3 regions of the Streptomyces marokkonensis genome follow, and region 2 is predicted to be linked to each of the others. Evidence: riboswitches for the same ligand, from Rfam matches in the RefSeq annotation. Region 2 holds a riboswitch; each other region holds the start of a gene.
What was found. A riboswitch is a leader RNA that binds a small molecule or an ion and turns the genes downstream of it on or off. The one in region 2 is predicted to bind cobalamin.
Positions count from the first base shown of each region.

Region 1 (9,721 bases), on a different contig from region 2:
GGAGGTAGACGAAGAGGATCAGGATCGGGATGGCAAAGAGAGAGGAGGCCGCCATCGTCGCGCCCCAGTCGTCGCCGAACTGGGTCTGGAAGCTGGACAGCCACAGCGGCAGGGTCTGCGCCTCGGCGTCCTTGTTCAGCACCAGGATCAGGGCGAACTCGTTCCAGGCGGTGATGAACCCGAACAGGGAGGTGGACATCAGACCCGGTGCGAGCAGCGGCAGGATGACCCGGCGGAACGCCTGGGCGCGGGTGCAGCCGTCGACCATCGCGGATTCCTCCAGCTCCTTCGGCACGGCGGCGACGAAGCCGCGCAGCGTCAGGATGGTGAAGGGGAGGATCATCATCATGTAGAAGAGGGTGAGCGGCACGAGGCTGTTCAGCATCGACCCGTCGCGCACGATCATGTAGATCGCGATCACCATGACTTCCCAGGGCGCCATCTGGGCCAGCATGAAGCCGATGATGAAGCCGCGCCGCCCCTTGAACCGCATCCGCGCCAGGGCGAAGGCTCCGGCCAGGGCGATGATCAGCGAGAAGACCACCGCGAGGATGGTGACGGTGAGCGAGTTGGTGACGTACGTCCAGAAGTGGTCGGCGTCGGTCGCCGTCCTGAAGTGTTCGAAGGTGACGTCGGTCGGGAACCAGACCGGGTCCTCCGTGATGATGTCACTGGTCGGCTTCAGGGCCGTGGAGAACATCCAGTACACGGGGAAGACGAAGCCGATGAACAGGACGACGGCCGTGGCGTTGGGCCACAGGCGGCCGAAGAGTGAGCGCTTCACAGCTCGTCCTCCCCTTGCTTGAGCACGATCCTGAGGTAGTAGGCGGTCAGACCGAGCATGATCAGGATGGTCAGCACGGCGATCGCCGCGCCCATGCCGTAATGCTGGTTGCCGACGCCCTCGATGTAGGCGTAGACGGGCAGGATCTCGGTGAGCCGGTCGGGTCCGCCCTGGTTGAAGGCGTAGACCTGCACGAACGCCTTGAAGACCCAGATGATCTCCAGGAAGGTCGTCGCGTAGAGGAACGGCCGCAGGAACGGCATGGTGACCGTGGTGAATCTCCGCCAGGCGCCGGCGCCGTCGAGGGACGCGGCCTCGTAGAGTTCCTTCGGGATGGTGGTGGTCGCCGCGTAGAGGTTGATCGCGACGAACGGGATCGACCCCCAGACGATCAGCAGGGTGACGACGAAGAAGGTCGACATCTGGCTGCTGGTCCAGCTGTAGTCGGCCATCGAATGCCAGCCGAGCTTGTCGAGGACCCAGTTGACGACGCCGAAACGCTGGGCGAACAGCCACTTGTAGACGGTGGTGGCGGCCACGATCGGCATGGCCCAAGCCAGTACCAGACCGAGCAGCAGGGTGAACCTCATCAGCTTGCCGAGGCGCGCGAGCAGGAGGCCGATCAGGGTGCCCAGGACCATGATCAGGCCGACGTTGACCGCCGCGAACAGGATCGAGCGGACGGTGACCCGCCAGAAGTCCTCGCCGGTGAGGACCTCCTTGTAGTTGTCGAGGCCGTTCCACTCGGTGACGTGCTGGATCAGCTGCGTCATGTTGAGGTTCTGGAAGGACAGCAGGAGGTCCTTCAGCAGCGGCCAGCCGAGCAGCAGCACGGTGGCCGCGCAGGCGGGCAGCAGCAACAGGTACGGGGCGAGCGCGCCGAACCGCGACGCTGCTCTCTGTTTCGGCCCGCCGGACTCCCCGCCGTCCGACTTGCGGACGTCCGCCGGGCCTGAGGGCGGCCGTTCGGTCTGCACGGTCATGCTCGCGGTCTCTCTCTTCTCGACCTGTTCACGTCGACGCCGGGACGGGGGCCGTCGTGTGGCAGCCCCCGCCCCGGCTCACCCGGTACTACTGCTGCTGCGCCAGGCGCTTGTTGAACTCGTCCTCGACCTGCTTGGCGGCATCCGCCGGGGACTTGCCCTTCAGGACGGCCGTCAGGTACGTCTTGATCGGGTTGGGGTCGTTCTCGACTGCGGCCCACTCCGGGATCAGCGGCGTGGTGTCACCGAACTCGGCGGCCGGCGCGGCGGCCTCGGCGGCGGCGTTGCCCGCCAGGTTGCTCTGCAGCGACTCCTTGTTCGGGATGACGCCGTTGGCCTTGGCCAGCGCACCCTCGTACTTGTCGGACAGTGCGATCTTCAGGAACTCCTTGGCCAGCTCCTGCTTCTTGCTGCCCGTGGCGACGGCCAGGTTGGAGCCGCCGAGGAAGACGCCCTCGGGCTTGTCCGCCGTGGCACCCGGGATGGTGAAGTAGCCGAGGTCCTTCTCGATCGCCGGGTTGGTGGTGATCGCCGTGGCGCCCTCCCAGCCCATGCCGATGATCGCGCCGGTCTTGCCCTTGGAGAAGATCTCACCCTGCTGGGGGGTGGCCTCGTCCTTGTCCTTCGGTGCCTTGGAGAGGGCCTGGAACTTCTTGTAGGTCTCGGTGGCGGCGGCGATCTTCGGGTCGTCCAGGTTGGAGACGTACTTGTCGCCGTCCTTCTTGACCAGCTCGCCGCCCTCGCCGATGACCAGGCCCACGAAGTGGTACCAGTTCTGGCCGGGCAGGTAGATCGGCTCGGCGTCGGTCTTCTCACCGATGGTCTTGAGGTCGTTGTAGAACTCGTCGCGCGTCTTGGGCGTGTCCTTGATGCCCGCGTCCGCCCAGATCTTCTTGTTGTAGACGACCACGCGGTTGACCACGAACCACGGAGCGGCGTACTGCTTGCCGTCGAAGACGGCGGACTTGTTGAGGGACTCGGACCAGTCGGTGCCGATCTCGCTCTTGAGGTCACTCAGGTCCGCCAGGCCGCCGGTCTTGGCGTAGGCCGGGGTCTGGGTGTTGCCGATCTCGAAGACGTCGGGGGGGTTCTCCTCGGAGAGAGCGGTGGTCAGCTTCTGCTGGATACCGTTCCACTTCTGGATCTCGAACTCGACCTTGGCCTTGGTCTTCGCCTCGAACTCCTTGGCGAGGTCCGCCTGCCAGTCGTCGGGCGAGGAACCGTCCATCACCCACACGGTGAGCGTCTCGCCGGCGTAACCGTCCGCCCCGGCCTTCTTGTCGTCGTCACCGCTGTCGCCCCCGCACGCCGCGACCGAGACCATCATGCCCGCGATACCGATCGCGGCTATCAGCTTGCGCTTCACGCCAACCCTCCTCAGGGATGCCACACAACCCCCCTGCCTCCCCGCGGTTGCTCGTCGACGCGGACCGCCCATGGGGCCGGGACCTGGACCAATGGTGTAGACCAGTAGGGGGAGCTTGGCCCAGACCAATAGGGCTGTCAAGGGTGTTCAAGCGCGCTCCACGCGTCCGTGATGCGACCGAGATATGCAGGGACCTTTCATTGCGCAAGCGACAGATCGGACGGACCGGGACCGGGTGTACCACCGCCCATCCAATGACGTACCGGTACGGTTCTGAACGCGCGTACCAGCGACTCCCGGCGGCGCTGTGGACTAGACCAACAGGGGACGCGGAGGTATACAGAAGGGATCACGGAGCGTGCGGGACCATCCCGGCGCGGAGCCGTGCCACGATGTGAGCCGTGGCCGACAGGGACAGCGGTCGCTTCGGCATCCGGAGCCGGGAAGGCAGAACATGAGCACCGACGTCAGCAGTGCGGAGAACGAGGGTGGGGCGACCGTCCGTACCGCGCGCGTGCCCAAGTACTACCGCCTGAAGAAGCATCTGCTCGACATGACCCGGACCCAGACACCGGGCACCCCCGTGCCGCCCGAGCGCACGCTGGCCGCGGAGTTCGACACCTCGCGCACGACGGTGCGTCAGGCCCTCCAGGAACTGGTCGTCGAAGGCCGCTTGGAGCGCATTCAGGGCAAGGGCACCTTCGTCGCCAAGCCGAAGGTGTCGCAGGCCCTGCAACTCACCTCGTACACCGAGGACATGCGGGCCCAGGGCCTCGAACCCACCTCGCAGCTGCTGGACATCGGCTACATCACCGCCGACGACCGGCTCGCCGGGCTGCTGGACATCACGGCCGGCGGGCGGGTGCTGCGCATCGAGCGGCTGCGCATGGCCAACGGCGAACCCATGGCCATCGAGACCACCCACCTGTCTGCCAAGCGCTTCCCGGCCCTGCGCCGCTCCCTGGTGAAGTACACGTCCCTCTACACCGCGCTCGCCGAGGTGTACGACGTCCATCTCGCCGAGGCCGAGGAGACCATCGAGACCTCCCTGGCCACCCCGCGCGAGGCCGGCCTGCTCGGCACCGACGTCGGCCTGCCCATGCTGATGCTCTCCCGGCACTCGCAGGACCGGACGGGCCAGCCGGTGGAATGGGTGCGCTCGGTGTACCGGGGCGACCGCTACAAGTTCGTCGCCCGGCTGAAGCGCCCCCAGGACTGACGCCGGCCGCAGGGCGTACCCGGCAAATCCCCGCACTCGCCACCACGAAGTTGCAGTTGAGGACCGATATACGGACGAGGTCTTCCACTGTCTCGACACCGTCCCCTACATTTCGTGCGCACTGCACGAGGTGATCAGCGAGGGGACGGAGCCACCGCATGTCACAAGCCCCGGAAGTGAGCAGAGGGCCGACGGTGACGCCGGTGCGCGTCGTCATCGGCCTCTGCCTTGCCGCACCGTTCGTCGCCATGCTGTGGGTGGGTTCGTACGCGAAGACGGACCCGGCCTTCATCGGCATCCCGTTCTTCTACTGGTACCAGATGGCGTGGGTGCTCATCTCCACCGTGCTCACGGTGATCGCCTACAAGCTGTGGCAGCGTGACCAGCGCGCCCGCCGGGAAGGCGGCGCCAAGTGAACGACGGCGTCAACGGCGTCGCACTCGCCGTCTTCATCTTCTTCTTCGTCGCCGTCACGGCCATGGGCTTCCTGGCCGCCCGCTGGCGCCGGGCCGCGAACGACCAGAGCCTCGACGAGTGGGGCCTGGGCGGCCGCTCGTTCGGCACCTGGGTCACCTGGTTCCTGCTGGGCGGCGACCTGTACACCGCGTACACCTTCGTGGCCGTACCGGCGGCGATCTACGCGGCGGGCGCGGCCGGCTTCTTCGCGGTGCCGTACACGATCCTGGTCTACCCCCTGATCTTCACCTTCCTGCCGCGGCTGTGGTCGGTCTCCCACAAGCACGGGTACGTGACGACCTCGGACTTCGTGCGCGGCCGGTTCGGCTCGAAAGGGCTGTCGCTGGCAGTCGCCGTGACCGGCATCCTGGCCACGATGCCGTACATCGCGCTCCAGTTGGTCGGCATCCAGGCCGTGCTGGACGTGATGGGCGTCGGCGGCGGCGAGGACACCAACTGGTTCGTCAAGGACCTGCCCCTGCTGATCGCCTTCGGCGTGCTGGCCGCGTACACGTACTCGTCGGGGCTGCGCGCGCCCGCGCTGATCGCGTTCGTCAAGGACACGCTGATCTACATCGTGATCGCGGTGGCCATCATCTACATCCCGATCAAGCTCGGCGGCTTCGACGACATCTTCGCCGCGGCGAACGACAAGTTCACCGAGTCGGGCAACGGCGGACTGGTGCCGGACCACGGCGGCCAGTGGACGTACGCCACCCTGGCGCTCGGCTCGGCGCTCGCGCTCTTCATGTACCCACACTCGATCACCGCGACGCTGTCCTCGCGCAGCCGTGAGGTGATCCGGCGCAACACCACCATCCTGCCGCTGTACTCGCTGATGCTGGGCCTGCTCGCGCTGCTGGGCTTCATGGCGATCGCGGCGGGCGTGCAGGTGAAGAACGGGCAGCTGGCGATCCCCCAGCTGTTCGAGAACATGTTCCCGGACTGGTTCGCCGGCGTGGCCTTCGCGGCGATCGGCATCGGGGCCCTGGTCCCGGCGGCGATCATGTCGATCGCCGCCGCGAACCTCTTCACCCGCAACATCTACAAGGACTTCATCAAGCCGGACGCCACCCCGGCCCAGGAGACGAAGGTCTCCAAGCTGACGTCCCTGCTGGTGAAGGTAGGTGCGCTGGTCTTCGTCCTCGGCATGGACAAGACGGTCGCGATCAACTTCCAGCTGCTCGGCGGCATCTGGATCCTGCAGACCTTCCCGGCCCTGGTCGGCGGCCTGTTCACCCGCTGGTTCCACCGCTGGGCGCTGCTCGGCGGCTGGGCGGTCGGCATGGTCTACGGCACGGTCGCCGCGTACGGTGTCGCCTCGCCGACGCAGAAGCACTTCGGCGGCTCCTCGAAGGAGATCCCCGGCATCGGCGAGATCGGCTACATCGGCCTCACCGCCTTCGTGCTGAACGTCCTGGTCACCGTGGTCCTGACCTTCGTCATGAGGGCCTTCAAGGCGCCCGACGGCGTCGACGAGACGAAGCCGGGCGACTACACGGCGGACGCCGGCGACCCGGGCGTCGAGACGGAGCTGCCGCCGGCCACGGCGGGTACCTCGCACTGACCTGCGGTACGCGACCGGTACGCGGCGGGCCGTCGGAGAAATCCGGCGGCCCGTTGTCGTACCCGTCCGGCACACTCGGCGTCATGGACTTCGTGATCCGGCAGGCGGCGACGGACGAGTACGGCACCCTCGGTGAGATCACCGCGCGGGCCTATCTTCGCGACGGCCTCCTCGACTTCGGCGAGGACGACGCGTACCTCGGTGAGCTGAGGGACGTGGCGAAGCGCGCGGCGGCCGCCGAGGTGCTGGTCGCGGCGGCGGACGGCCGGGTGCTCGGCGGCGTGACCTTCGTGCCGTCCGGTGGCCCGATGGCCGACGTCGCCCGGACCGGCGAGGCCGAGATACGGATGCTCGCCGTCGCCCGCGAGGCACGCGGACGCGGGGTGGGCGAGGCCCTCGTACGGGCCTGCGTCGACCGGTCCCGGGCCGTCGAGCGCTGCGCGCGCGTCGTGCTGTCGACCCAGCGCACCATGCGCACCGCCCACCGTCTCTACGCACGACTGGGCTTCACCCGCACCCCCGACCGCGACTGGAACCCGCTGCCGGAGCTCGACGACATCACGCTCCTCGCCTACGAAATGACGCTCTGACACCTGCACCACTTCTCGACGATCCCTCCGCGACACAACATCTGGGGGGCGTTCGCCGAACCCGGCACAAGATGTATGCTCATGCTCGCTGTCGCCGCAGGGGAATCCGGTGCGAATCCGGAACTGTCCCGCAACGGTGTACTTGTGCGCTCATGTGCGCGAGTCCAGTCCGAGGACCTGTCGACAGTGCGCCCGGCCGTCCCGGTCCGGGTGCCATGACGTCCGGGCCTCGTGGAGTGGGCCGGTGGACGCGACGCCGCGTGCGCTCGTGAGCTGCCCCCTGCCCTCCGCCAGGCCCCGTGCCGAGCGAGGGAGTGCCCCCACGTGACCATCGCGCCAGCCGACCCGGTTTCAGCGACCCCGGTGACGACCTCAGCAACCCCAAGGACCCCGGTGGCCCCGGCGACCGGGGAGTCCGACGGCCCCGGTGCCGCCCTGCTGCGGACCCTGACCGGGCTGACCGCCGACCTCCCCGGCGCCGACCCCGGCCGGGTCGCCGCCGCCGCACTGCGCGGCCGGTCCGCCCACGCGGACGAGTCCGAGCTGCGCGAGCTCGCCACCGAGGCGGCAGCCGGTCTGATCTCCGAGGACCCGGTCTACTCCCGGCTGGCCGCCCGGCTGCTGACCATCGGCATCCGCGCCGAGGCCGCCTCCCAGGGCGTCACCAGCTTCACCGAGTCGGTCGCCACCGGCCACCGCGAGGGCCTGATCGCCGACCGCACCGCCGAGTTCGTCCGGTCGCACGCGGACCGCCTGGACGCGCTGGTCGACCCGGCCGCCGACGACCGCTTCGGCTACTTCGGGCTGCGCACCCTGCACAGCCGCTACCTGCTCCGGCACCCGCTCACCCGCAGGCCCGTCGAGACGCCCCAGCACTTCCTGCTGCGCGTCGCCGCCGGGCTCGCCGAGGACGACACCGTACGGTCGTTCGACGAAGTGGCCGCGCTCTACGCGCTGATGAGCCGCCTGGACTACCTGCCTTCCTCCCCCACCCTGTTCAACTCGGGGACCCGGCACGCCCAGATGTCGTCCTGCTACCTGCTGGACTCCCCCAAGGACGAGCTGGACTCCCTCTACGACCGGCTCCACCAGGTCGCCCGCCTCTCCAAGCACGCCGGCGGCATCGGCATCGCCTACTCCCGTGTCCGCGCCCGGGGATCGCTGATCCGCGGCACCAACGGGCATTCCAACGGCATCGTGCCGTTCCTGAAGACGCTGGACGCCTCGGTCGCCGCCGTGAACCAGGGCGGCCGGCGCAAGGGCGCGGCGGCGGTGTACCTGGAGACCTGGCACGCGGACATCGAGGAGTTCCTGGAGCTGCGGGACAACACCGGCGAGGACGCCCGCCGCACCCACAACCTGAACCTGGCGCACTGGGTCCCCGACGAGTTCATGCGCCGGGTGGACACCGACGGACAGTGGTCGCTGTTCTCCCCCGTCGACGTGCCCGCGCTGACGGACCTGTGGGGCGAGGAGTTCGACGCCGCCTACCGCGAGGCCGAAGCCGCGGGTCTGGCCCGCAGGACCCTCCCCGCCCGTGAGCTGTACGGCCGCATGATGCGCACCCTCGCGCAGACCGGCCAGGGCTGGATGACCTTCAAGGACACCGCCAACCGCACCGCCAACCAGACCGCCGAGCCGGGCCACGTCGTCCACTCCTCCAACCTCTGCACGGAGATCCTGGAGGTCACCGACGACGGGGAGACGGCGGTCTGCAACCTGGGCTCGGTGAACCTGGGCGCGTTCGTGGACCCGGACTCCCAGGACATCGACTGGGAGCGCCTGGACGCCACCGTCCGCACCGCCGTCACCTTCCTGGACCGGGTGGTCGACATCAACTTCTACCCGACCGAGCAGGCGGGGCGTTCCAACGCCCGCTGGCGCCCGGTGGGCCTGGGCGCGATGGGCCTCCAGGACGTCTTCTTCCAGCTGCGCCTGCCCTTCGACTCGGCCGAGGCGAAGACCCTTTCCACCCGCATCGCCGAGCGGATCATGCTCGCCGCGTACGAGACGTCCGCCGGCCTCGCCGAGCGCCGCGGCCCCGCGCCGGCCTGGGAGAAGACCCGTACCGCCCGGGGCGTGCTGCACCCCGACCACTACGGCGTCGAGCCCACCTGGCCCGAGCGCTGGGCGGCCCTGCGCCAGCGCGTCGCCACGACCGGCCTGCGCAACTCCCTGCTCCTGGCCATCGCGCCGACCGCCACCATCGCCTCCATCGCGGGCGCCTACGAGTGCATCGAGCCGCAGGTGTCCAACCTGTTCAAGCGCGAGACGCTGTCCGGCGAGTTCCTCCAGGTCAACTCGTACCTGGTGGACGACCTCAAGCGGCTCGGCGTGTGGGACGCCCGCACCCGCGAGGCGCTGCGCGAGGCGAACGGCTCGGTGCAGGGCTTCGGCTGGATCCCCGAGGAGGTCCGCGCGCTGTACCGCACCGCCTGGGAGATCCCGCAGCGCGGACTGATCGACATGGCTGCCGCCCGCACCCCGTACCTCGACCAGGCCCAGTCGCTGAACCTGTTTCTGGAGACGCCGACCATCGGGAAGCTCTCCTCGATGTACGCGTACGCCTGGAAGCAGGGCCTGAAGACCACCTACTACCTGCGTTCGCGCCCGGCAACCCGCATCGCTCGCGCCGCCGCCCGGACCACCGTCCCCGCGCAGGCCGCCCCCGCCCCCGACGCGGTCGCCTGCTCCCTGGAAAACCCCGAGTCCTGCGAGGCCTGTCAGTAATGAACGAGAACACGAAGAACCTGCTC
Region 1 covers NZ_BAABCQ010000159.1:4,555-14,275, reverse strand. Annotated here, with positions in the region: gene ABEA26_RS29000 (carbohydrate ABC transporter permease) at 1-784, opposite strand, end outside; gene ABEA26_RS28995 (carbohydrate ABC transporter permease) at 781-1,767, opposite strand; gene dasA (N,N'-diacetylchitobiose ABC transporter substrate-binding protein DasA) at 1,856-3,133, opposite strand; gene ABEA26_RS28985 (GntR family transcriptional regulator) at 3,588-4,352, shown strand; gene ABEA26_RS28980 (DUF3311 domain-containing protein) at 4,511-4,768, shown strand; gene mctP (monocarboxylate uptake permease MctP) at 4,765-6,375, shown strand; gene ABEA26_RS28970 (GNAT family N-acetyltransferase) at 6,459-6,965, shown strand; cobalamin riboswitch at 7,041-7,164, shown strand; gene ABEA26_RS28965 (ribonucleoside-diphosphate reductase subunit alpha) at 7,290-9,695, shown strand; gene ABEA26_RS28960 (ribonucleotide-diphosphate reductase subunit beta) at 9,695-9,721, shown strand, end outside.
Region 1: another riboswitch for cobalamin. It lies ahead of ABEA26_RS28965 (ribonucleoside-diphosphate reductase subunit alpha); the one in region 2 lies ahead of ABEA26_RS22000 ((2Fe-2S) ferredoxin domain-containing protein).

Region 2 (9,721 bases):
CGCCCGGCACCTGCCGCGTTTCAGCGGCCTGCCCTGCACCTCGCTGTCGCTTCCCACCGGCGGGGCTTTCTCTCACGAGACGTCATCGAGGGTTCACGGTTGTTCACCCGTCCGGTCTTTCCCTTGCCTGTTGCCCTCGGGCGGAACGAGGGCACTTGGGCTCTTCCCTGGAGCTTCACACCCCGCCGTTGATAGCGACGCATGTCCGGGTGGGGACAGGTCATCGGACACTGACCCGGGGCTACTCTGTCATCGACGCCATCGCCGACCCCCTCTCCAAAAGAGCCCACTCAACACACGCGACCTCGTGTCGCATCTTCACCTGGGAAGTGCCTCCGACGATGGCAGGAACAGGGACCTCGACAATCCTCATTCTTGCTGGTCAGAGGCACTTTTTGCTTTCCTGACCACCTGCCGGACAGCCCGCTTCATGAAAGCGCGAGGTTGACGCTCCAGGGTGAGGACGGCAGCGGCGACGACCGTGTCCCGGCGTTCGTCCCCCACCTGTTGCCATCCACGCAGCACCGAGCGGAACCCGCGCGGAGCAACCTCACCGCTGCTTCATCAACGACGACAGAGGGTGTCGGGTTTACGGCCGACGATGGACGTATGCGCGAAACCCCAGAAGAACTCGACAAGCTCCAGTCCCTCCTCGACTCCTCCCTCTCCGGCTCGACCGCACACCTCCGCTCGATCGTCGAGGGCCGCACCATCACGGCGGCGCAGCTCACCGGGGTCCTCACCGGCATGTGCACGCTCGCCCTCTCCACGGTGACCGCAAAGGGCGAACCTCGGATCAGCGGCGCCGACGGGCACTTCCTGCACGGCCGGTGGCACTTCGGCACGGCGCGCAACGCCGCCAAGGCCCGTCATCTCGCGGCCCGTCCGGCCGCCAGCGTCGCGCACATGCGCGGCGAGGACCTCGGCGTGTTCACCCACGGCACGGTGGAGGAGCTGAACCCCGAGGACGCCGAGACCACGGCCGACTGGCAGGTACTCCTCGCCTACTTGAAGGACTTCTACGGCGACGACGACGCCTTCGACTGGAACCGCGAGGTCGTCTACTACCGGCTGAACCCGCACTGGATGACCGTCTACGCCCCCGACCTCGACAAGCTCACCGGCACGTGACGCCGGGCCCGTCGACGAGGGCCTGCACCTGCGCGTACGTGGGTGCGGGGCCGGTCGACGGCGCGCCGTCGCGTACCGCCAGCACCGTGGCGAGGGCCTCGCCCAGCGCCCGCCGAACAGCAGCGACCCGAGGCTGCCCCGCCCCGGCCGGGTCGGTGACAGCCGGGCCGACGCGTAGTTCGGAGAACTCGCCGCCGTCGAACAACCCCGACGCGGCGAGGGCCCCGCCTACCTGACCACGCACATCCGACCCCTGAACACCCGAGCACCAGGAGGCGACCATGCCCGCCGAGGATGCTGGTAGTTCCGGCCATCAGAAGTTGCGCAATAAGTGCCTCAAGGGCGGCTCGGTGTACCCGATCCGCCCCTGGCGCCGGTTTTCAGCAGCAGTCACAACCGTTGGCGCAACTGCAGGTTGCTGCGGTGCTCGCGGCAGGGACGTGAGTGGTGGGTGCGCAGCAGCCTTTCCCTTGCCAGGCATCGCGGCCTTCCTTGACGGCGATGGCGGCGATGACGAGGGCGGCGATCGGGTCGGCCCAGGACCAGCCGAGCAGCAGGTTGGCCAGCAGGCCGACGAGGAGCACGGCGGAGAGGTAGGTGCACAGCAGGGTCTGTTTGGAGTCGGCGACCGCGGAGGCGGAGCCGAGCTCACGGCCGGCCTTGCGTTGGGCCGCCGACAGGAAGGGCATGATCGCGAGCGAGAGGGCGGCGAGGACGATACCGGGAATCGAGTGGTCGGCCTCTCCTGTGCCGGTCAGCACGCGGACGGCATCGACGGTGACGTAGGAGGCGAGCGCGAAGAACGACACAGCAATGATCCGCAGGGTGCGCTGCTCGCGTGCGTCGCGGACGGCGGGGTCGCGGGCGGAGAACTGCCAGGCGACGGCTGCGGCGGAGGAGACTTCGATGACGGAGTCGAGTCCGAAGCCGACCAGGGCGGTCGATGAGGCCAGCGTGCCGGCGGTGATCGCGACCACGGCTTCGATGACGTTGTAGGCGATGGTCGCGGCGACGAGCAGGCGTATGCGCCGGGTGAGCGTGTCACGGTGTGCAGGGCTGGGGCTGAGGGATGTCGCGGTCATTCAGCAACAGCCCTTCTGGTCCGCGTCCGGGCAGGTCTTGTCTGCTTCGACGGCGACGACTGCTGTCCGCAGGTCGTCGAGCGCGTGGCCGAGGCGTTCGTCGGCGAGTTCGTAGCGTGTGCGTCGGCCGTCGGGGACGGTGACGACCAGGCCGCAGTCGCGCAGGCAGGCCAGGTGGTTCGACAGCCGGGTGCGGGAGACTTCCAGGGCATCGGCGAGGTCGGCTGGGTAGGCGGGAGCCTGACGGAGGGCGAGCAGGATGCGGCAGCGGATGGGGTCGGCGAGGGCGCGGCCGAACCGCGCCAGCACCTCGATGTCAGCAGCGAGTGTCAGCACCTCCTGAGAGTACATCGAAACCTGAATTCAGAGAATCGTGGATTAGGGACGGTCGACTACGGCCTTGGGACTGGTGGGATCGCATGTTGAGGTGTCGTGTATTCGCCGGCCATCCACGACTTCGGTCACGGCGAGTAGCTGGTTCAGGGTGGTTTTCCGCGAGCCAGGCTGGGATGATGCGGTATGGCGAGCGATCTGGCGGAGCCGTCAGCTTCGGAGTTGGCTGAGGGCATGCGCGCTGCGCTCAGGCATGCTCGGTGGGACCCGGACGGTGATCCGGCGGTCGCCGTTGATGTGCTGGGCGCCTTGGTCGAAGGCGTATGCGGTCCGATCGATTCAGTGGCGGCCGGGCAGATCGTTTTCGACTCGGAGGCTATGGGAACGGCGTACCTGTTCTGTGCTTCGATGAACAAGGCCCTTGATCGGAATCACCCGGCGCAGCCGCCCGCTCACCGGGGCTTGTCGATCACGGAGCATCTCGCCTTCGTGCAGCCCCTGCTGCCAGGATTCCATCGGCGGCAGCAGGAGGTACTACAGCTTCTGGACCGGGAGTTTCCGCCGCCCTTGGGGCCGATCCCGGCGTCGGCACGCTTGCTGGACAGGGCGATGCTGCACAGGTCCTTGAAGTTCTTGCCGCCGAACGGCTTGCCGCCATTGGCCACATAGACGTCGGCTCGCGCGGCGGCCTGAGCGTCGAGCGGGTCCGACTTCCCCAGCAGACGGCGGGCCGACCGATCGGGCCTGCTGCGCGTGCGGGGAGTGCAGTGAGCAGTGGGGTCGCGCGGCTGTGGGGTCCGTGTGCGGTGGACGGCGTGCGGACCCCGGGGGATTCAGGCGGGACGGGCCGCCGCGAGCACCGCGTCCGTGATCGACTCGGCGTACTCGTCGGTGAGCCGGTCGAAGTCGAAGAGCAGCGCGTACCACATGGGACCGTAGATCAAGTCGATGAGGACGTCGTCGTCGGGGCAGGTGACCTCGCCGCGCTCCCGGGCGCGCGCGATGATTCCGCGGAAGAGATCCCGGCGGGGGTTGATGACTGACTCGACAGCCAGCCGCGCGAAGTCCGGTCCCTGTGCCGCCTCCGCGGCGACGGCCTGGCTGAAGGCCTTGTCGCTGTAGCGATGCAGGTCGAACGCCGCCCGCACCATCGGCAGCAGATCGCTCCTGAGGCTGCCGGTGTCCGGTACCGGGAACACCTCACGTCCGACCGAATCCAGGGCGTCGAGCAGCAGCTCGCCCTTCGAGGCGTAGCGGCGGTAGACGGCCTGCTTGGACACGCCGCTGCGGGCCGCGACGCCTTCCATGCTCATGCCCCGGTAGCCGCGTTCCGTGACGAGCTCCAGGGCCGCTTTGCGGATCGCCTCGTCGCGAGCCGGATCCCGTGGTCTTCCTTGCACGTCATCAGCCTACGGCAGTTCCGTAACGGTGCGTGCGGGAATTCGGTGCGGTGCCGGACACGCCCTCGGTGCTCCACACACGGCGGCGTGGAGCACCCAGGAGTGGCCCGGCCGGGCCGGGCTCACGTCACTGTGCGCGACAGGAGCACGCGGTCGTGCCGGAGACCCGGCCGTCATCGGCGTTCTGGGCGTCTTCGGCGTCCTGTTCATCCTGCGGGCCGCAACACCCGGAATCCGCCCCGTCCTCGAAGGCGCTCAGCCTGCAGAAGCAGGAGGCCGCGACGGGGACGTCGGCCGAGGCGACGGCGATGTCGCGGGCCAGGGCGATCTGTCCGGCCTCCGCGTATCGCCCCTGGAGGGTGAGGCACTCGTGGAGTCCGTGCAGGCTCCACACGTTGTTGGGATGAGTGCGGCGACGGGCGAGGGTGCGATCCAGGTAGAGGTCCGCGCGGTAGACCGCACCGGCCTCTTCGATCCGGCCCTGTTCCATGGAGAGCGCGCCGTAAGCGTGGCGCACCGGCTGGAGCCAGGCCGGCGGATCGGTGTAGGGCAGTGCGTCCTCCGCATCGATGGCCCGCTCGAGGGCGGTGAAGGCGGCCTCGAAGTTGCCCTTGCGGTACTCGAGTTCGCCCTCCAGCATCCCGGCGGCGACCTCGAGGACGTCGACCTCCTTGGCCGGCACGGCGTTCCACCGGGTCCCGGGCACCGTGGCGCGAGCCGATGCGAACTGGTCTCGGGCCGCCTCGGCCTCGGTGATGCGGCCGAGCGCGGAGAAGGCGATGCCGCGCGCGTAGTGGATCATCGCGGTGGTCGAGCAGAACAGCTCCCGGTCCTGCGGGAGTTCGAGCTCGAGGATCTCCTGCCAGCGGCCGAAGCGGATCAGGACGTGCGGCAAAGTGGTGCGGTAGCTCTCCATCAGGTCGGCCATGGGCGGGCTGTCGATCCGCAGGAGTTCCGGCGTGACGAGTGCGTCGATGCGGCGGGCGGCGTCCAGCGCCTCGCGGGACCTTCCGGACATCATCGCGCCGTAGGCCAGGACGCACAGGTTGTGCGCGCGGTAGAGCGCGTACCAGTGCCGGCTGTTCTCTCGTGCGAAGAAGCGGTCGTCGGCCGCGATCGCGACCGCGTTGGACTCCACCACCCGGCGCCAGTCGCCGCAGGCGGCGTCGATGTGCGTGGACATGTGGGCCATGTGCCCACCGTCGGGGGCCAGGTTCCGCAGCCGGTCGGCCGCGGGAAGAGCGGTCTCCGGGAACGGGGACATCTCCATCAGATGGACGTAGAGATGGTTGAGAGCCGGATGCCGGTCTCCGCCCGGCCGGGCGAACGCGAGCTCGATGACCTCACGGGCCTCCAGAGTGCCGTAGCCGACCGGCTCCCCCGTGTCCAGGTCCCACAGGGCGCGCGGGCTCACACACAGCAGCGCGTCGGCGAACAGCGCCACGGAATCCAGGTCCTCCGGGTGAGCCCGGTAGACCTCGCGCATGGCGTCGGCGTACGCGCGGTCGAGGGCGGCGAACCCGTCCGGCCCCTCGGGGAGGCCATGACGCGGGAAGCGTGCCGCCATGGCCTCGATCAGGGCCCGCTCGAAGGGAGCGCACAAGACGGAGGCTGCGCGCGCCCGCTCCAGGGCGCCGTTGGCACAGTCGACGGAGGCCTTCAGGTCGGTGGCGTCGAAGAATCGCCAGGCCTTGTTGTAGTTGGGGCCCTTGGCGAAGGCGATCCCCCAGTGGGCCATCGCACACTCGGGGTCCTCGACGACAGCCTTCTCGAAACAGCGCGCGGCTTCCTCGAAGTTGAAGCAGTACGCCCACAGCAGGCCACGGTCGAACCACACCTGTGCCTGCGGCGAGGACGTGGTGACGGTGCGGCGATGGTCGCCGAGGTCGTAGTACGTGTCGGTCACGGTGCTGACTCCGATCTCGGATGAGTGGGCACGGCGTACGGGGCGCCCCGAGCAGCGGAGGCCGGGTCGTTCCCGCGCGGTTCCGTGCGTATCCTTATTCAATACGCACCGTACCGTATTTAAAAAAGGTCCTCATGCCTCCTCGGCGTCACTCACGGCTGGAAGGCGATGAAGAGCATCGCCGAGGACGAGTGAACCCACCGGCACCGCGCCGGTAGTCAGCGCGTGCACGGCGGCGGGAGGACTCCCGCGCCGAGCAGAGTTCCGAGGGTGCCCGCCGCCCAGGACGCCTTGCGACTTCCCGCGGTCAAAGACACCGGCACCGGCCGGCCCGGATCCTTCGAACGGACCGGTGACGTCGTACGCCGGGTGCACCTGCGGTGTTCAAGTCCCACGCCTGGCCCGAGACCCGCGCCTCCCTGGAGAACCTGGTCGCCGCCGCCCGCAGTGAGCTGTCCGCTTTCTGACCGAGGAACGCGGTGGGCCGGGACACCACAAGCGTCCCGTCCCCGTGCCACAGCGCCGTCGTGACCAAGGTGTGCCACAGCCTCCTCCGTCCGCCCCGTCCGCCCCGTCCGCCCCGTCGGCCGGGCGGAGACAGCGGTACCTCACCGCGGCACACCTCCGGCCAGCCCGCAGTCACCGCACTTCAAGCCGTTCGGCGCACGGTAGTAGAGGCAGCAACTCCGGCGGCGGAACACGAGGTCGGGGCGGACGAGTACACCGGTGCCCGACAGGCGTCCGGTGTTCAGCAGCGCGGTCGTGAGGCCGGTGAGCGGTCCGCGTTCGGCGGGACGGAGTGTGTGCAGGGCGTGGGCCGCCCCGGCGAGCGCCGACGCCGAATTGCCGTCCAGCAGACGCGGGGCGACTTTGACGCGCAGTCCGTCGGCCAGTGCCGACAGATGATCCGTCACCTGCTCGTACAGGACGCGGACGGGACCGTCATCGAGCCGGTCGGCGTACCAGCCGTCCGGGCGGGGCACCCGGAGAGCCGGTCCGTCTTCGGCCCGCTGCAGTCCCTCCAGGTCGGGGACGATCCCGTGCAGGACGACGCAGGCGAGTGCCGGTGACCAGAGGCGGGCGGCGTGGCCGAGCTGGGCGATGGATACGGCGACGCGTGGCTCCGGAGTGCGGTGGCGGCGTGCGACGGCTGCGGCGAGGTCGGTGAAACCCGCGGCATAGGAGCGGGCGACCGGATGCCAGCCGTCGTCCGGTCCGCCGACCTGCAGGGCGAAGAAGCCGTCGAGGCCGGCCACGTCGTGCAGGGCGGCGGCAACGGACGCCGTCGAGGCCCGGGCTCCGTGCACGGCTTTTGTCCTCCCTCCGGCTTCCGTCCGTACGGTCAGGAGGCCGTACGCCGTCGCCGCGGCGGCGTGATGGCGTACAGGTCGAGGATGTCCGGCAACGGTGCCACGCCGGGGCCGCCCGCGCGTGCCCAGGCGGCGATGTCCTCGGTCGCGTCCGGGTCGTTGACCAGCCCCAGCCAGACGGGACGGGCACCGGCCACCCTGCCCTCGGCTGAAGGCAGTACGACGATGACGTTGGCCTGGTCGCAGACGTCGAGGCAGTCGGAGACGCGTACCGGTGCCGCGGTGCGCAGGCGTTCGGTCTGGGCCGTGTGGTCGACGCCGGTCACTTTGGGGCTGCCGCAGCAGCAGTCGCGGCACACGACGATGCGGCACGGCACCTTGCCGGCCCCCGCTTCGGCCCTCGCGTCGTGAGTCGTTCGTCCGGTCGGCGTTGCGAGCATGCGGTGCCGTCCCTCTCTCCGGGGAGCTCCGCCCCGGTGGTCCGTCGAGGAGGCGACCGCGTGAGTCTCCTGGCTCTCGGGTCGATGCTCGTCCCGGCCTTCCCGCCCGCTGCCGGGCAGTGGCCTGTCGGGACGCGCTCGCCGATCACAGTGGCGGGACCGCGCCGGTTTCACACCGGCTTCCTCGTTCCGCCGTCGCCTTGTCGCCGGACATCATCCCACCCCGGGACGCCGTGCCAACCGACCGGTGCCGGCCCTCAGTCCGTCTCCTGGGAGTGCGGGGCCGTCGCGGGCGGATGGGTCGGGCGGTCCCGTCCGCCGTCGCGGCCGGACACCACCACGATGACCAACCCGACGATGACGGCTCCGGCGACGACGCGTCCGACCGCACGCGCCCACCAGGCCGGGCGGGCCGCGCCCATGCCTCCCTTCGGCGAGCCCAGCCGTTCAGCCCGCCGGGCAGGTCTCAGCAGACGCAGCAACAGCAGCCCCGCGACGGGTACTTGCAGCAGCCACAGGACAGTGCGCGGCCATTCCCCGTACCAGACGTTGGTTCCGTACAGGAGCGTATGCCACACGCTCAGCACGTAGACGACGATCACGAAACGGTGCAGCCGCCGCCAGGTGTTCGCTCCGATGCGGTGCCGGACGTAGAACAGCAGCCCCAGCGGAATCGCCAGGTACAGGGCGCCCTGCCCGAGCGGGATGGCGATCCGGCCGGTTCCGGAGTCGTACCAGCCAGGGACGAAGCTGTCGGCGAAGCCCACCCACAGCCGCTCGGCCCAGTCCACCTTCGTCTCGTAGCGCACGAGTTCCGCCGCGAACATGAGCGCGTGGGCGAACATCAGCGCCATCGTCGTCAGACTCGTGGTGCGGTGCCAGCGCTCCAGTACCTGCCGGGAGACCGGCAGCCGGGCAGGGCGTGGCCCCGACAGCAGCAGACCGAGCATGACCGTGCCCCAGGCCCACAGCAGTCCCGACCATCCGAACGCCTGGCTGAGCAGGTACATCCAGTAGGTGCCGGCATCGTCCATGAACGGCATGACCGCGACGGTGTCCGAAGCACCCGACTCCATGCGCGCCCACAAGAACGCGAACACGAGCGCCGTGACCACCACCGCCGCGGAGGCGTCCGGCAGGGCGGAGCGCAGATCGCCGCGCAGCGCGACGCGGTCCCCGGGGGGCCGTCCCCGCCCGGGCGGCGCTTCTGCCCCGTCTTCGTCCGGCCTCGCTTCTGACGTCATCAGGGGCCTCCCGGGCACGGGCCACCGCGGCAGCGGTGCGCATGTGTCGTGAGGCAGCAAGTCTGGCTGATGGGGCAGCGATCCTCAGAGGTGATATCCAGCCAGAGCCGCCACGACACCTGCACAGGGGACACGCGGACATCGCTGGAGAGCCGGCTCGATCGGGTGCTCGCCGCCATCGACTGCACCGACCGGTTCGCTCACGTGGAGTTCGTGCTGACCGCCGACGGCCCGGAAGTGGTGGAGGTCAATCCCCGCATCGGGGGTGCGCTGGTCGGGGAGGGTCTGTGCCGGGTGCTCGGCGTCAACGCGTACGAGGCGATGATCGAGTCCGCGCTCGGTCGCCGCCCCGGTCCGATGGACGCGGACTGCCCCGGCGGTCCGGCCCTCGCCTCTGTTCTCGGCTACCCTGCCGCCCCCGGGGTGTTCACCGGCGTCAATGGGCTCGACCGGCTCGCCGACATGCCGGGAACACCCGCCTGGTACCCGGTCCTCGCGATCCGGGCGCTGGTCCTGACGTGCTGCGGTGTCGCGCTCCACCTGCCCGCCAACAAGGCGTACCTCGTGCACGGCGTCGACGACGAGCGCCGTCCGGCGTTCCTGTCGGCGGGCAACGCGACACTCAACGCCGGGACGGCGGTCGGCCCGCCCATCGCCGGACCATTCGTCCTGCCCTCGCCCGGCCGGCTGTTCGCGGCCGTCACGGCGCTGTTCCTCGCGGTCACAGCGGGACACGCACGGCTGTCCGGAACCGGCGGGGCGGGACGCACCCCACCGCGCGAAGCGTGCCGAAGGCGCGGGGCGTACGGCCGGCCCGCACGCCCTTTCGCCGCCGGCTCGGAGGAACGTAGGATCACCTGGTCATCGCCGCGACG
Region 2 covers NZ_BAABCQ010000092.1:9,314-19,034, reverse strand. Annotated here, with positions in the region: gene ABEA26_RS22040 (pyridoxamine 5'-phosphate oxidase family protein) at 610-1,131, shown strand; gene ABEA26_RS22035 (hypothetical protein) at 1,118-1,375, opposite strand; gene ABEA26_RS22030 (cation efflux transmembrane domain-containing protein) at 1,512-2,213, opposite strand; gene ABEA26_RS22025 (ArsR/SmtB family transcription factor) at 2,214-2,549, opposite strand; gene ABEA26_RS22020 (hypothetical protein) at 2,733-3,215, shown strand; gene ABEA26_RS22015 (TetR/AcrR family transcriptional regulator) at 3,380-3,946, opposite strand; gene ABEA26_RS22010 (tetratricopeptide repeat protein) at 4,074-5,852, opposite strand; gene ABEA26_RS22005 ((2Fe-2S)-binding protein) at 6,461-7,159, opposite strand; gene ABEA26_RS22000 ((2Fe-2S) ferredoxin domain-containing protein) at 7,195-7,602, opposite strand; cobalamin riboswitch at 7,645-7,833, opposite strand; gene ABEA26_RS21995 (ferric reductase-like transmembrane domain-containing protein) at 7,860-8,846, opposite strand; gene ABEA26_RS21990 (hypothetical protein) at 8,895-9,721, shown strand, end outside.

Region 3 (9,721 bases), on a different contig from region 2:
ACGTCGTGGTGGACGGCGTCGACGCCCGGCACCGGCGGGCCGTGGAGCACGGCGCGGAGATCCTCGTGCCCCCGGCCGGGTGGCCTCCGGCGGTTCGGGTCCGTCCGACGGCACCGGCCCGGAGGTCGGCGCCTCGCATCGTGCGGGTGCGGACGCCCGGCGTGGTCAGCTGCCTCCGGTGTGGACCTGGAAGGCCGCCCTGCGTACGGCCTTGGCCAGGGCGGGGTCGGGGTGCGCGGCGGCGAGGGCGACCAGGACCTGCACGGTGCGGGGATGGCCGACGGCCCGGACCTCGTCCAGCAGGGCCGGGACGGTGGGCTGCACCGCGGACTCCAGGTGTCTCACGAGCAGCGGCGCCTCACCGTGGTCCGCGACGGCTGCCGCGGTGTCGACCCACAGCCACGTGGCCTCCTGACGGGTGAGGACCTCGTGGGCGTCCTCGGGGTCGGCGCCGTCGTGCTCGGCCAGCCACAGCAGGGCGTAGGGCCGCAGCGTCGGCTCGTCGAGGACGGCGCGGACGTCGGGCTCGGCGGGGGCGCCGACGACGCGCAGCGCGTCGAAGGCGAGGCCGCGCAACAGGGCGTCCTCGCCACGGGCGCCACCGAGCAGTTCGGCGACGGCGCTGCCGACGGGGCGGGCGGCGAGCCAGGCGCGGTACTCGGCGCGCGCGGCGTTGGGGCGGAGCTGGGCGCAGCCGCGGAGCATGTTCTCGGCGGACTGCTCGATGTTGCCGGCCGGGCTCTGCGCGGCGACGCAGATCTGCTCCAGCTTGACCCAGACCGCCCAGCTGCCGAGCGGGGTGAGCGTGGCGTGGCCGTCGCCGCAGGTGAGGGCGTCGACGGAGGCGAGGGCGTGCAGGGCCCAGTCGAGGAGGGGGGCGAGCGGGGCGGCCGGAGGGGGCTGCGGGGGTCCGGACTCGAGGCGGGGGCCGTAGGGCACCTCGCAGCGCTCGGTGCGCAGTTCGGTGACGCGCTGCTCCAGCAGGTCCAGGAGCTGTGCCACCGGGACGGGTCCGGCGGACAGCTGGAGGAAGGAGAGGACCTGGGGCATCGCGGAAATGACCTCGGCCACGGCGGCGGGCTCCTGCCCGGCGGGCTCGGGGTGGGCGAGCGACCAGGCGTCGAAGAGAGCGACCCAGCCGCGCAGTACGGCGCTGTCGTCGCGGTTCCAGGCGCGCAGCCGCCAGCCGGGGCGGGCGCTGTCTCCGTGCACCTCGATCAGGCCGGCGAGACGGGCGGTGTCCCAGTCGGCACGGACCTCGACGGCGGTCAGGCCCAGTTCCCGGGCCGCCTGGTCGGCGGTCGCGTCGGACAGGGTGGCCTTGCCGTCGGCGGTCGCGCTGCCGCGGCCGGGGCCGAGAGCGGTGTCGGCCCAGCGGGCGACACGGGCCGCGTCGGCCAGAACGGAGCGGGCCATTCTGGCCAGCTCCGACCGGGCCGGTGTGCCCTCCGGGGGGCGCGGCGCGGCGCGGCGCGGACGCCGCTGGTTCATCGCTTGGGGGGCGGCGGCCAGGGGTCGCGGGCGGACGAGTCGAAGCCTGGAGTCGCGCGGGATACGGGACGTCACGGGTGCAGTCTTCCGGTTGACGGTCCGAAAACCCAAACGGAATGCCGTGGTGGGCGTCCGGCACGGCGGACGCGCGGGTCCGGGACGCCGCCCGGGCATCGGAACAGGCCAGTGGCACGGCGCTAAACGGAACCGGAGGGATGCGCGGTGGAGCGGGGTGCCGCGAGGTCGCACCGGTGAGGTCGCACCCGTGGGATCACACCCGCGGGATCACACCAGTGGGGTCATGAAGCGGCGCAGGGTCTCTTCGTAGTCCTCCGGGTCGGCGTTCCACATGGCACCGTGCGGGGCGCCCTCGACCGTGTGGAGGGCGACCAGGCGCGGACGGGTCTCGGCGAGGAGGCGGGAGAGGCGCCAGGGAGCCACCGTGTCGTCGGGACCGTGGAAGATCAGGGTCGGGACCGCCGGGCGGTGCAGGCCGGCGGTGCCGGCGTCGTGGTCGGCGCGCAGCCCGGCGCGGCCCTGAGCGGCGCGGACGGCGAGCGGCAGGAGGGCGCCCGGTGTGCGACGGGCGGTGGCGAGCGCGCGCAGCGTGGCCTCCCAGCTGAGCACCGGGGAGTCCAGCACCAGCCCGGCGATGCGCTCGCGTACGCCGGAGAGCGCCGCGGTGTGCAGTGCCATGGTGGCGCCGGTGGACCAGCCGAGCAGCACGACCTGGCGGGCGCCGTGGTCGAGGGCGTAGCGGACTGCCGCGTCCACGTCGCGCCACTCGGTCTCGCCGAAGTGGTGCAGGCCGTCCGGCGACGGCGGGGCGCCGGCGTCGCCGCGGTAGGCGAGGGCGAGCACCGGGACGTTCCGGCGGCACAGGGGGGCCATCAGGTTCATGGCGTGTTCCCGGGTGGCGCCCAGGCCGTGCAGGGCGATGATCCACGTGGGGCGTGCGCCGGGCAGGAACCAGGCCGGGAGAGGGCCGAGTTCGCCGGGGACCTCCACGTCGGCGTATTCGAGGTCGAGGGCGGCGCGCGGGTTTCCGACGTACAGGTTCGGGGTGAACCACGCCCGGTCGCCGGCGGCGAGGGTGCCGTGCGTGACGCGTTCGAGGCGGCGTACGACGGTGTCGGCGCCGTGTTCGGCGGTGTCGAGAACCGGCCCGACGACCGCGTGTGAACCGTCGCCCGCGAGGCCGTACCGGCCGGGGCGCAGCGCGGCCAGATCCCGGGTGAGGGTGATCTGCCCGGCGGCGGTGCCGTGCACGGTGAGCCGGGGCTCGGTGGGCAGGGGCCGGCCGGGGGACGCCTTGAGCGCGGCGTCGCCGGCGAGCCGGCCGGCGGCGACGCTCGCCGCACCGGCCGCCAGGGCTGCGGTGACGGCGGCGGCCGTTGCTGTGACAGTGCGCATGGGGCCAGTCTCCTGGTGGAGTCCGTGGGCGGCCAGTGGGCGGGCGGCGGGGAGTGACGGGCTCCGCCGGGGGGCGCCGGTCGGGCCGGGAACCATGGTTGGTCCTGACTCCCGGTACCCCCGAAGCCGCGCCGTACGCGATTCGGGGGTATCGGATCCCGTATGCGCCGGGCGCCGGTCGCGGTTCCCGTGGACACGGGTCGCCGATCGCGGATCCCCTGGACACGGGTCGCCGGGCGCCGGTCGCGGATACCGCGCCCCCGTGGGTGCCGGACTCCCCCGGCCCGGCGGTCGGGCAGCCCTGCCTCAGCTCCGCTGCCCGTACCCCCGCAGCCGTTCCGCCACCTCCGTCAGCTGGCCTTCCGTCAGGAGTGACGGTGTGCGGCCCGGCACCGAGGAGGCCGTCAGCCAGAGGCGGCACATCCACTCCAGTTGGGCCGTGCGGTCGTAGGCCTGGTCCAGGGAGGCGCCGTAGGTGAGCGTGCCGTGGTTCTGGAGGAGGCAGCCGGTGCGGTCGGTGAGGGCGTCGAGCACGGTGCGGGCCAGCTCGTCGGTGCCGTAGGCCGCGTAGGGGGCGACCCGGACGGGGCCGCCGAGCGCGGCGGCCATGTAGTGGACCGGCGGGAGCTCGGGGACGAGCACCGAGACCGCCGTCGCGTGCACGGCGTGGGTGTGGACGACGGCCCGGGCGTCGCTGGCGCGGTACACGGCGAGGTGCATGGGCAGTTCGCTGGTGGGGACGAGAGTCCCGAGCACCTGCCGACCGTCGAGGTCGACGCCGGTCATGTCGTCCGGGGCCAGACGGTCGTAGGACACACCCGAAGGGGTGACCAGCACCGTGTCGTCGACGCGCACCGAGACGTTGCCGGACGTGCCGACCACCAGCCCGTCCGCCACCGTGCGCCGGGCCGTCGCGACGAGTGCCTCCCAGGCTGCCTCCCGGGCCGCCTCCCCGACCCGTTCCGCACCCCCGCATACGCGTCCGGCCTCCGAATACGTCACAGTCACCGCCTCCTCCCGGGCGCCCCGCGCCCCTGGTCCCGCCGCCGCGGACCGGCGGCGCGGCGATCCTGCCAGGCACGTCTCCGGAGAGCATCGGGTCGGACACACAGAGGGAGGCGGTAGCGCCGGTTCCGGTCACCGTGACGCCCGGCCCAGTTCATCTTCCGTTCACTCTGGTTACCTACGTTCGACGCGCCAATGACCTCGAACGATTGCCTGGGTAAATGGAAAGCTTCTCGCTGATCCTCGCGATTGTGGTGGTAACCGCACTCGCGTTCGATTTCACGAACGGTTTCCACGACACCGCGAACGCGATGGCAACGACCATTTCGACCGGTGCGCTCAAGCCCAAGGTGGCGGTGGCGATGTCCGCCGTCCTCAACCTTGTCGGCGCCTTCCTCTCCGTGGAGGTCGCCAACACGATCTCCAAAGGTCTCGTCGACGAGACCGGCATCCGCCCCGAGGTCATCTTCGCCGCCCTGGTCGGCGCGATCCTCTGGAACCTGCTGACCTGGCTGGTCGGACTCCCGTCCAGTTCCTCGCACGCCCTCATGGGCGGCCTGATCGGTGCCGCGGTCGCCTCGGCGGGCGTCGACGCGGTCAACGGCGACGCGCTCGTCACCAAGGTGCTCCTCCCGGCCCTCGCCGCCCCGCTCGTCGCGGGCCTCGCGGCGTTGCTCGGCGCACGGCTGACGTACAAGCTCGGCCGCAAGGCCGACGGCAAGGCCGCCGCGAAGGGCTACCGCGCCGGGCAGATCGCCTCCGCCGGGCTGGTCTCGCTGGCCCACGGCACCAACGACGCCCAGAAGACGATGGGCATCATCACCCTCGCCCTGGTCGCCGGCGGCTCCCTCGCCCCCGACTCCGACCCGCCCATGTGGGTCATCCTCTCCGCGGGCGTCGCCATCGCGCTCGGCACCTACCTCGGCGGCTGGCGCATCATCCGCACCATGGGCAAGGGGCTGACCGACCTCCAGCCGCAGCAGGGTTTCGCCGCCCAGACCAGCGCCGCCACGGTCATCCTGGCCTCCTCCCACCTCGGCTTCTCCCTCTCCACCACGCACTCGGTCTCCGGCGCGGTGATGGGTGCGGGCCTCGGCCGCAAGGGCGGCGTGGTGCGCTGGTCCACGGCCACCCGGATGTTCGTGGCCTGGGGTCTCACCCTGCCGGCCGCGGCCCTGGTCGCCGCGATCGCCGAGTGGGTCTGCGGCCTGGGTGACTGGGGCACCGCCCTCGTCGCGGTCTTCCTGGTCACCTCCAGCGCCGCCATCTGGAAGCTCTCCCGGCGCGAGGTCGTCGACCACACCAACGTCGTCGACACCGACGAGCCCGACACGTCCGGCGTGGTGACCACGGCGATGGCCGCCGTCTCCCCGCCCCCGGCGGGCGTGACCGAGGACCTGGCGGCCTCCGCCCCGGCCTCCGCGCCCGACTCCAAGGCCCCGTCGGCCACCACCACCGTCTGAGCCCGCGCCCCGGGTACGAAGGAAGCGAAGAACCTCCATGGACATCGACTGGGCAGCTCTCGGCTCCGTCTTCGGGGTCAGCCTCGTGGCCACCGTGGCCCTGGTGGGCCTGTTCACCCTCGGCATCGTCGGCCTCTCCCGCCAGGAGCGGGCCGCCGAGCAGGGCGGCTCCGCGGCCCTCGCGGTCACCGGCGCGTACGCGTGCTTCGCGGCCTGCCTGGCGGCGGTGGCGTACGGGATATACCTGATCGTCGCCTGACACACGAGCATCGTCGGACACACGTGCGCCGCCCGACGCACGAACGCCGCCCGACGCGCGAACGTGTCGGCCCACGAACGACGCCTGACCCTCGGCGCACACCAGTGAGGCGGGGCGCGGAACGGACTCCAATCCTCCCGCGCCCCGCCTTTTCCCGTGCCGGCGCGCGCCTTTGGCGTGTGGGCCTTCGCACACTCCCCCACCGCAGGTCAACGCCAGGTTGACGGGTGTCGACGGTGCGTGGTGGACTGCCGGAGCCAATGCGGCGACAGGAGAGGAAGCCCGGTGCGAATCCGGCGCGGTCCCGCCACTGTGACCGGGGAGCGATCCCCGGGAGCCAGGAACTCTCATCGCCGTACTTCTTCCAACCAGGGCGCGGACACCCTGAGTGAGGACCCATCGCCATGCGCGGCTGCCGTTCCAGGCTCACCAGCGACACTCTTCGTCTCCCTCTCTCCACGGCCGGTTGAACCGTGCGTGCCGAACGCGTCTTCGCGTACGGCGCCGCCGCCGGCCTTCTCGGTGACCTCCTCCTCGGCGATCCACGCCGCGGACACCCGGTCGCCGCGTTCGGCCGTGCCGCCGGTGCCGTGGAACGGGTGCTGTGGCGTGACCACCGGGGCTGGGGCGCGCTGCACACCGCCGTGTGCGCCGGTGGCGTCGCCGCCCTCGGGCTGGCCGCCACCCGCTCCGTACGCCACTCCCCCGCCGCCTCCGTCGCACTGACCGCCGCGGCCACCTGGTCGGTCGTCGGCGGCACCTCGCTCGCTCGTGAGGCGAGCGCCATCGGCCGCGCCCTGGAGGCCGGCGACGTCGAGGCGGCCCGCACGCGGCTGCCGCACCTGTGCGGCCGGGATCCGCAGGCGCTGGACGCCGACGGGATCGCCCGGGCCGTCGTGGAGTCCGTCGCCGAGAACACCTCGGACGCGGTGGTGGGCGCCCTGGTGTGGGGCGCCGTGGCCGGGGTGCCGGGGCTGGTGGGCTTCCGGGCGGTGAACACTCTGGACGCGATGGTCGGCCACAAGTCGCCCAGGTACCGCCGCTACGGCTGGGCCTCGGCCCGGCTCGACGACCTCGCCGGCTGGCCGGGCGCCCGGCTGACCGCCGTCCTGGCCACCGCGGCCGGAGGCGATCCCCGGGGTGCCGTACGCGCCTGGCGCGCCGACGCCGCACAGCACCCGAGCCCCAACGCCGGTCCCGTGGAGACGTCGTTCGCGGGCGCCCTGGGCGTGCGGCTGGGCGGAACGCTCTCCTACGGCGGGCGGGTCGAGCACCGGCCCGTCCTCAACGGGGCCTCGGGGCGCGCCGTCCGGGCCGGTCGTGGCGACATCGAACGGGCGGTGAGGCTCTCCCGGCGCGTGGGCTGGCTGGCGCTGGGCGTGTGCGCGGGCGCGCGGCTGCTGGCCCGCCGGGCGGGCACGCGGGCGCTCACGAAGGGACGTGACTCATGAGCGGTGGCCTCCTCGTCGCCGGCACCACCTCCGACGCCGGCAAGAGCGTCGTCACCGCCGGGATCTGCCGCTGGCTGGTGCGTCAGGGCGTCAAGGTCGCGCCCTTCAAGGCGCAGAACATGTCGCTCAACTCCTTCGTCACCCGCGAGGGCGCCGAGATCGGGCGGGCGCAGGCCATGCAGGCCCAGGCATGCCGGGTGGAGCCGACCGCGCTGATGAACCCGGTGCTGCTCAAGCCGGGCGGCGAGCGCAGCAGTCAGGTCGTGCTGCTCGGCCGGGCGGTCGGTGAGATGAGCGCCCGCGGCTACCACGGCGGCCGGCAGCAGCGGTTGCTCGGCACGGTCCTCGACTGTCTGGCCGAGCTGCGGAGCACGTACGACGCGGTGATCTGCGAGGGGGCGGGCAGTCCCGCCGAGATCAACCTGCGCCGCACCGACATCGTGAACATGGGGATCGCCCGGGGTGCCGGACTTCCCGTCCTCGTCGTCGGCGACATCGACCGCGGGGGCGTCTTCGCCTCCTTCTTCGGCACGGTGGCGCTGCTGTCGCCCGAGGATCAGGCGCTGGTCGCCGGGTTCCTCGTCAACAAGTTCCGGGGCGACGTGTCGCTGCTGGAACCGGGCCTCGACATGCTCCACGGCCTCACCGGGCGGCGGACGTACGGAGTGCTGCCCTTCCGGCACGGGCTCGGTATCGACGAGGAGGACGGGCTGCGGGTGTCTCTGCGCGGGACCGTGCGGGAGTCCGCCGTCGCGTCGCCCGTCGGCGAGGACGTGCTGCGGGTCGCCGTCTGCGCCGTCCCTCTGATGTCCAACTTCACGGACGTGGACGCGCTGGCCGCCGAACCGGGTGTCGTGGTGCGCTTCGTGGACCGGCCGGAGGAGCTCGCGGACGCGGACCTCGTGGTCGTGCCGGGCACGCGCGGGACGGTGCGGGCGCTGGAGTGGCTGCGGGAGCGGGGGCTGGCGGACGCCCTCGTCCGCAGGGCCGCCGAGCAGCGGCCCGTGCTGGGCGTCTGCGGCGGCTACCAGCTGCTCGGCGAGCACATCGAGGACGAGGTCGAGTCGCGTGCCGGGCTCGTCGACGGGCTCGGACTGCTGCCCGTGCGGGTCCGGTTCGCCCGCGAGAAGACCCTCACCCGCCCGATGGGAAAGGCCCTCGGCGAGCGCGTAGAGGGGTACGAGATCCACCACGGGGTCGCCGAGGTCCTCGGCGGAGAGGCCTTCATCTCCGATGACGAAGGACACAGCCCGGAGGGCTGCCGGGTCGGCCAGACCTGGGGCACGCACTGGCACGGCTCGCTGGAGTCGGACGGCTTCCGGCGGGCGTTCCTGCGCGAGGTGGCCGCCGCCGCGGGCCGCCGCTTCGTGCCGGCCCCCGACACCTCGTTCGCCGCACTGCGCGAGGAACAGCTCGACCGGCTCGGCGACCTGATCGAACAGCACGCGGACACGGACGCGCTGTGGCGGCTCATCGAGTCCGGCGCGCCACAAGGACTGCCCTTCATTCCACCGGGAGCGCCCGCATGAGCACAGTGTTGTTGTTGTCGACCGCCGACACGGACCTGCTGGCGGCCCGCGCGTCGGACGCCGCCTACCGGATCGGCAACCCGACCCGGGTCGACGTGACGGAGGAGCTGCCCGCGCTCCTCGACGGCGCGGACATCGCCGTCGTACGTCTGCTGGGCGGCAAGCGCGCCTGGGAGGACGGGCTCGCCGCGCTGAAGGCCGCCGGTGTCCCGACCGTCCTGCTGGGCGGCGAAAGCGTGCCGGACGCCGAGCTGATGGCCGAGTCGTCGGTGCCGGCCGGGGTGGTGGCCGAAGCGCTGCGCTACCTCGTCGAGGGCGGGCCCGCCAACCTCACGCACCTGGCGCGCTTCCTGTCGGACACGGTGCTGCTGACCGGCGAGGGATTCGACGAGCCGGAGAAGATGCCGGAGTTCGGCGTCCACGGCTCCCGGGCCGTCGAGTCCGGCCGCCCGACGGTCGGCGTGCTCTTCTACCGCGCCCACCAGCTGAGCGGCAACACCGCCTTCGTCGACACGCTGTGCGACGCGATCGAGGCGCACGGCGCCAACGCGCTGCCCGTGTACTGCGGTTCGCTGCGCGACGCGGACCCGGGACTGTACGAGCTGCTGGGCCGGGCCGACGCCCTGGTCGCCACCGTCCTCGCGGCCGGCGGCACGCACGCCTCGCAGGCGTCGGCGGGCGGCGACGAGGAGGCCTGGGACATCGGCGCGCTGGCCGACCTGAACGTCCCGGTCCTGCAAGGCCTCTGCCTCACCTCCTCCCGCGCCGCCTGGGAGGCGTCCGACGCCGCCCTCTCCCCCATGGACGCGGCGATGCAGGTCGCGATCCCGGAGTTCGACGGGCGCCTGGTCACCGTGCCGTTCTCCTTCAAGGAGCAGGGGCCCGACGAGGTGCCGGTGTACGTCGCCGACCCCGAGCGGGCCGGGCGGGTCGCCGGGATCGCCGTACGGCACGCGGCCCTGGGACACAAGGCGAACGCCGACAAGAAGCTCGCGCTGGTCTTCACCGCGTACCCGACCAAGCACTCCCGCGTCGGCAACGCGGTGGGCCTCGACACCCCGGCGTCGGCGGTGCGGGTCCTGGACGCGCTCCGGGACGCCGGGTACTCCC
Region 3 covers NZ_BAABCQ010000014.1:18,820-28,540, reverse strand. Annotated here, with positions in the region: partial or broken gene ABEA26_RS05435 (VOC family protein) at 1-74, shown strand, start outside; gene ABEA26_RS05430 (hypothetical protein) at 166-1,566, opposite strand; gene ABEA26_RS05425 (alpha/beta hydrolase) at 1,777-2,904, opposite strand; gene ABEA26_RS05420 (class II aldolase/adducin family protein) at 3,211-3,906, opposite strand; gene ABEA26_RS05415 (inorganic phosphate transporter) at 4,131-5,372, shown strand; gene ABEA26_RS05410 (hypothetical protein) at 5,410-5,631, shown strand; cobalamin riboswitch at 5,860-5,997, shown strand; gene ABEA26_RS05405 (cobalamin biosynthesis protein) at 6,105-7,082, shown strand; gene ABEA26_RS05400 (cobyric acid synthase) at 7,079-8,611, shown strand; gene cobN (cobaltochelatase subunit CobN) at 8,608-9,721, shown strand, end outside.
Region 3: another riboswitch for cobalamin. It lies ahead of ABEA26_RS05405 (cobalamin biosynthesis protein); the one in region 2 lies ahead of ABEA26_RS22000 ((2Fe-2S) ferredoxin domain-containing protein).